2 regions of the Falsirhodobacter halotolerans genome follow, and region 2 is predicted to be linked to the other one. Evidence: riboswitches for the same ligand, from Rfam matches in the RefSeq annotation. Region 2 holds a riboswitch; the other holds the start of a gene.

Region 1 (3,403 bases), 260 kb from region 2:
CCTCCCGCCCGTCGGCAGGCAGGACGGCCAGGGCGATACCCCGTCGCCGCGCCATGTCCTGAAGGGTGGCGAGGCCATAGGGCCAATAGGCCTCCCCCCCGATCAGGCGGACAAGAACCGCCTTCGCCCCGGAGAGCACCGTCTCGGCATATTGATCGACCGAGACGGGATGTTTCAGCGCGATCAGGTTGCACAGGCGCAGGCTGGGAAGGGTGCCGCCGCGATGCCAGCCCGCCGCGAACGCGCCCAGATCGCTGTCGGAAAACGACAGCACCACCAGATCCGCCGCCGTCTGGCCGGGATCGAAGGGGGTCGCGGTCTCGTCCAGACCGTGCTGTTCGCGGAAGACGACGTGCATGTCAGTCCAGAAGAACCTTGCGGATGGCGGCGGGGTCGATGTGGTCGTGTTCGGCAATGACCACAAGGGCGGAGCGGCGGTCGGCCCCCCACGGGCGGTCATACTGGTGGCGCACACGCTCGCCCACCGCCTGCACCAGAAGGCGCATCGGTTTGCCCGCGACGGCGACATGGCCCTTGACCCGCAGGATTTCCTGCTCGCGCGCCAAACGGCGGATGCGGGTGGCCAGATCCTCGGGGTCGGCGATTTCGGGCAGGTCGATGACCACGGTGTCGAAATCGTCGTGTTCGTGATCGTCCGCCCCGTCATGGTGGCTGGGGCGGGCGGCAAGGTCGTCCTCCGCCGCAGCACCCAGACCAAGGATCAGCGTGGGGTCGATCGTGCCTTCGGTCACCGCGATCATCGGCAGGGGGCGCGGCGCCTCGGCCAGGATCGCCGCGCGGGCCGCGTCCAGACCGTCTGTGCCCGCAAGGTCGGCCTTGGTCAAAAGGACGATGTCGGCGCAGGCGATCTGGTCCTCGAACACCTCGGCCAAGGGCGTGTCGTGATCGAGGCTGTCATCCGCCGCGCGCTGCGCCTGCACGGCGTCCACGTCGGGGGCAAACCGACCGGCGGCCACCGCCTCGGCATCGGCCAGCGCGATCACGCCGTCCACGGTGATCTTCGACCGGATCGCGGGCCAGTCGAACGCCTTCAGCAAGGGTTTCGGCAGGGCAAGGCCAGAGGTTTCGATCAGAATGTGGTCGGGGCGCGTGGGCATGGCCAAGAGCGCCTCGATCGTCGGGATGAAATCGTCGGCCACGGTGCAGCAGATGCAGCCATTCGCCAGTTCGACGATGTTTTCCTCGGGGCAATTCTCATCGGCGCAGGCGCGCAGGATGTCGCCATCGACGCCGACCGTGCCGAATTCGTTGACCAGCACGGCCAGCCGTTTTCCCTGCGGATGCGCAAGAAGATGGCGGATCAGCGTCGTCTTGCCGCTGCCCAGAAAGCCCGTGATCACGGTGACGGGGATTTTTGCCAGATCGGTCATGAAGACACCTCGAACGAAGGGATGCGTGCGATGACGCGTTTGCGGAAAATCAGCGGGCGGTCGCGCCAGGGCACGACGCCGTCGTCCGAAGCCGCGTATTTCGCGGCCCCGTCCAGAATGTCGGGGGCGTCCTCGGGTGTCATCTGGCCATAGACATAGGTCCATTTGCCGGGAGCCTGCAGGGCGACGGCACAGCCGCCCGAACAGGCGGACAGGCATTCCACCCCGCGCACCGCGACATCGCCCGCCGCCAGCGCGTCGCGCAGTTGCGCGCCCTGACGCGGTTCGGCCGAGGGATCGCGGCCCTTGCAGGTGGTGCAGACCAGAAGCGTGACCGTCATATCGTTCCTTTCAAGGGGCGCATGACGAAACGACGCGGCCAAGGGCCACGTGCATTCCGGTCGCGACACACCCCGTTCGCCCGTTCTCATGCGCTGGCAGGTCTCCCGGCTTGCGGATTCAGGGTTTCCCCAACGGGCCGTCCGCCTTCCCGGTGTCCCAGTGGCGTTGGACGGACCTTTCCGGTCACGGTCGCGGGGGCGGCTGCGATCGGTCTCGCATTCCCTCTTGGCCTGTTCTAGGAACAGGAACCAGCGCGCGTCCAGATGGCGCGCTTGCCCATGGAATGTCAAGCCGAGGGGGCCATGATGGACAACGACCGCCATGCCGAGAAGAAGGCGAAGATCAAGGCCGCCCGTGACCGCATGATGGAGGGCAAGACGGGCGAGAAGGGGCTGGTGATCGTGCATACCGGGCCGGGCAAGGGCAAAAGCTCCTCCGCCTTCGGGATGGTGCTGCGCTGCGTGGCGCATGGAATGCCCTGCGCGGTGGTGCAGTTCATCAAGGGCGCGTGGGACACGGGCGAGCGGCGTCTGCTGACCGGCCATTTCGGCGATCTGGTGCAGTTTCACGCCATGGGCGAAGGCTTCACCTGGGAAACGCAGGACCGCGCGCGCGACATCGCGGCGGCGCAGGCCGGATGGGCCAAGGCCCGCGCGCTGATCGCCGACCCCGCGATCCGCATGGTGGTGCTGGACGAGATCAACATCGCGCTGCGCTACGACTATCTGGACGTGGCGGAGGTGCTGGCGGTTCTGGCCGCCAAACCCCCCATGACGCATGTGGTGCTGACCGGGCGGAACGCGAAGCCCGAGGTGATCGAGGCGGCGGATCTGGTGACCGAGATGACGGCGGTGAAGCATCCCTTCCGCGACGGGATCAAGGCGCAGGCGGGGGTGGAGTTCTGACATGCCCGCGCTGATGGTGCAGGGCGCGGGATCGAATGTCGGGAAATCGCTGATCGTCGCGGGCCTGTGCCGGGCGGCGCGTTTGCGGGGCCTGTCGGTCGCGCCGTTCAAGCCGCAGAACATGTCCAACAACGCCGCCGTTACGGTGGACGGGGGCGAGATCGGGCGCGCGCAGGCGTTGCAGGCGCGGGCCTCGGGGCGCGATCCGGTGGTGGACATGAACCCCGTCCTGCTGAAGCCGGAATCGGAAACCGGCAGTCAGGTCATCGTGCAGGGGCGGCGGGTGGCGACGGTCCGTGCGCGGGATTACGCCGCGCTGAAGCCCCGCCTGATGGCCCCGGTGCTGGAGAGTTTCGGGCGGCTGAAGGCGCAGGTGGATCTGGTGATCGTGGAAGGCGCGGGCAGCCCGGCAGAGGTCAATCTGCGGGCGGGCGACATCGCCAACATGGGCTTTGCCCGCGCCGCCGATGTGCCCGTGCTGTTGGTGGGCGACATCGACCGGGGCGGCGTCATCGCGCAGATGGTGGGCACCCATGCCGTGCTGGATGCGGGCGATCTGGGAATGGTGGAAGGCTTTTCGATCAACAAGTTCCGCGGCGATGTTCGCCTGTTCGATGAAGGCTATCGCCTGATTGCGGAGCGGACGGGCTGGCGGGGGATGGGGGTCATCCCGTGGTTTGCGGGGGCGTCCCGCCTTCCGGCCGAGGATGCGCTGGATTTGCGCGTCGCCTCACGCGGGGGGCGGGTGAAGATCGCCTGCCTGAC
Region 2 (3,403 bases):
ATGGGCAAGCTGACGGGCCTGCTGACGCTGAAGGACAGCGAGAAGTCGGTGCTGAACCCCAACGCCTGCAAGGACGATCTGGGGCGACTGCGCGTGGCGGCGGCCTCCACGGTCGGCGATGCAGGGTTCGAGCGGTCCGAGGCGCTGATCGATGCGGGTGTGGACATGGTGGTGATCGACACCGCGCACGGCCATTCCGAAGGTGTGGCGAAGGCGGTGGCGCGGATCAAGGCGATCTCGTCCGACATTCAGGTCGTGGCGGGGAACGTGGCAACGGCGGCCGCGACCCGGGCGCTGATCGATGCGGGCGCGGATGCAGTGAAAGTGGGGATCGGCCCCGGCTCCATCTGCACCACGCGGATCGTGGCGGGTGTGGGCGTGCCGCAGCTGACGGCGATCATGGACGCCTCCCGCGCGGCGGGCGACGTGCCCGTCATCGCCGATGGCGGCATCAAGTTCTCGGGCGATTTCGCCAAGGCCATCGCGGCGGGCGCAAGCTGTGCGATGGTGGGATCGGCCATTGCCGGCACCGATGAAAGCCCTGGGGAAGTCATTCTTTATCAAGGGCGTAGCTACAAATCCTATCGTGGCATGGGAAGTCTGGGTGCCATGGCCCGTGGCTCCGCCGATCGGTATTTCCAGAAAGACGCCGCCTCTGACAAGCTGGTGCCCGAGGGGATCGAGGGGCAGGTGCCCTACAAGGGTCCGGCGGGCGCGGTGATCCACCAACTGGTCGGGGGTCTTCGCGCCTCCATGGGCTATACCGGCAACGCGACGGTCGCGGATATGCGGTCGAAATGCGAATTCGTGCGCATCACCAATGCCGGGCTGAGCGAGAGCCACGTTCATGACGTGACCATCACGCGCGAAAGCCCGAACTACCGCATCGGCTAACCCGGATGCGGGCCTTCCTTGCCATCCCGGTGCCCGAGGCGCTGGCGGCGGTGCTGGACCCGCTGACTGACCTGCCCAATACGCGGGCCGTCGATACCCCGCACCTGACCTTGCATTTTCTGGGCGAGGTGCGGGACGCCGTTCTGGCCGAGGCGTGGGAGGATGTCGCAACCCTTCCCCTGCGCCCCGTGACCCTGACCTTGGGCGCGTTGGACACGCTGGCCTCGGGCGCGGTGGTGGTCCATGTGGTGCCGGAGCCTGCCTTGATCGACCTGCATGACGCCTTGGCCCGCCGCTTGCGGCAGGCGGGGCTGGACCTGCCGCGCCGCCGGTTTCGCCCGCACATCACCGTCGCGCGCCACGGCACCCTGACGGGTGCGGAGGCGGAACGGCTGGCCTCCGCGCTTGGCCGAGCCGCCCGGCCCGTGGGGCAGGCGGCGGCAGAGCGGCTGGTTCTCTATCAATCCCTGCTTCGCCCCGACGGCGCCGAATATCACGAGCTGGACGATCTGGACTTTCCCCAAGATTGACAGGGGCCGCCGGACCCCCTAACCCCAAGGGCGACGGTTCCCTCACGGGATCAAAAGGGAATGCGGTGAAGTCCGCAACTGCCCCCGCAACTGTAGGCGGCCGCGTCGCACATGGCCCAAGGGCCGGCCACTGCCATCGGCGGGAAGGCGTGCCACGCAACGGACGCGAGTCAGGAGACCTGCCGTCAGCCGGAACGATCCGGCCCTGTCCCATATGCGATGTGCGGTGGGCGCATCGAGGAGAATGACGATGCGCATCCTGCTTCCGCCGCTTCTGGTCGGCCTGTTGTCCACCCCCGCCCTTGCGGCCCCCGTCACCATCGAGAACTGCGGCCGCACCCTGACATTCGAGGCCGCGCCGACCCGGGCCGTGTCGATGGGTCAGGGCATGACCGAAATCGCCTATACCCTGGGTCTGGCCCCGTCCATCGCGGGCACGGCGATCTGGATCGGGCCGCTTCCGGCCGCGATTGCCGAAGATGATGCGGGCATTCCCCACCTGTCGGAAAGCGGCAGCCCCAGTTTCGAATCCGTCCTGTCCGTTCGTCCCGATCTGGTGATGACCGAATGGTATGCCGATGTCGAACCCGGAAGCGGGCGTGTGGCCAGCATGGAGCAGTTCGACGATTTCCGGCTGCCCGTCTATGTGAACCCCGGCGAATGCGCGAAATCGGATTTCAGCACGGGGGACGGCGCGCGGGAGGTGGCGTGGACGACGGACCTCATCTATCGCACCGTTGACGAGATGGCGGCGATCTTCGCCGTTCCCGACCGGGGCGCCGCCCTGACTGCGGCCCTGCGGACCCGCGAGGCGGAGGCCGAAGGCGCCGCGGTGGGGGCGGGCCGGGATGTGAAGGTGGTCTACTGGTTCTCCAGCCCCGAAATCGACGGCGAGGCCTATGTCGCCGGGGCGTTGGGTGCGCCGGGATATATGTCGAAGGTGGTCGGCCTGACGAACGTCATCACCTCGAACGAGGAATGGCCGCTGGTGGGCTGGGAAACCATCGCCGCCGCCGATCCCGACGTGATCGTGCTGGGCGAGATGGACCGCCGCCGCTATGCCGCCGACAGCGCCGCCTCCAAACGGCAGTTTCTGGAAACCGATCCCGTCGCGCGCAACATCACGGCGGTGCGCGAGGGCCGGATCGTGGTGATGGACGCGCAGGGAATGAACGGAACCATCCGCACCTTCGACGCCATCGACACCTTGGCGGCGGCCCTGCGCGGGATGGACCTCGCCCCATGACCAAGGGCCATCTTGGCTGGATGGCGGTCATCCTGGCGGGGGGGGCGGCGCTGGTCCTGACCATGGCGCTGGCCGTATCCGTGGGGGAGGCCCCCATTCCCTTGCGCGCGGTGTTCGCGGCGGTGTCGAACGGTGTGATCGGCACCGATCTGCCGGTGGACCGGATGGAGGCGGGGATCATCTGGCACTATCGCCTCAGCCGCGCGATCGTCACGGCCTGCTGCGGGGGTGCGCTGGCCCTTTCGGGGGCGGTGTTGCAGGCGCTGCTGCGCAATCCGCTGGCCGAGCCTTATCTCCTTGGGATTTCGGCAGGGGCGTCGACCGGGGCGGTGGCGGTCATGGTGCTGGGCGTGGGCGCGGGGACGATCGGCCTGTCGATGGGCGCGCTGGTGGGGGCCGTGGCGGCCTTCGCCTTCGTCGTCCTGCTGGCGCAGGGCGCGGGCGGCGGGATCGAGCGGATCATCCTTGCCGGTATCGCCGGATCGCAACTTTTCAACGCGGCCACCTCGTTCATCGTCACCACATCGGCCAGCGCCGAACAGGCGCGGGGGGTGATGTTCTGGTTGCTGGGCGGGCTTGGTGGCATCCGGTGGCCCGACGTCTGGGTGGCGGTGCCGGTGGTGGTCCTGGGGCTCGCCCTGTGCCTGCGCCACGCCCGCGCGCTGGACGCCTTCGCCTTTGGCGAGGAGGCGGCGGCCAGTCTGGGCGTGGCGGTCGGGCGGCTGCGGGTCAT

The links. A riboswitch is a leader RNA that binds a small molecule or an ion and turns the genes downstream of it on or off. The one in region 2 is predicted to bind cobalamin.
Region 1: another riboswitch for cobalamin. It lies ahead of MU449_RS04065 (DUF1636 family protein); the one in region 2 lies ahead of MU449_RS05330 (ABC transporter substrate-binding protein).

The regions. Positions count from the first base shown of each region.
Region 1 is NZ_JALJAZ010000001.1:761,898-765,300, forward strand. It holds gene cobN (cobaltochelatase subunit CobN) at 1-358, opposite strand, end outside; gene cobW (cobalamin biosynthesis protein CobW) at 360-1,391, opposite strand; gene MU449_RS04065 (DUF1636 family protein) at 1,388-1,732, opposite strand; cobalamin riboswitch at 1,811-2,001, opposite strand; gene cobO (cob(I)yrinic acid a,c-diamide adenosyltransferase) at 2,036-2,638, shown strand; gene MU449_RS04075 (cobyric acid synthase) at 2,640-3,403, shown strand, end outside.
Region 2 is NZ_JALJAZ010000001.1:1,018,200-1,021,602, forward strand. It holds gene guaB (IMP dehydrogenase) at 1-894, shown strand, start outside; gene thpR (RNA 2',3'-cyclic phosphodiesterase) at 900-1,424, shown strand; cobalamin riboswitch at 1,442-1,625, shown strand; gene MU449_RS05330 (ABC transporter substrate-binding protein) at 1,675-2,670, shown strand; gene MU449_RS05335 (FecCD family ABC transporter permease) at 2,667-3,403, shown strand, end outside.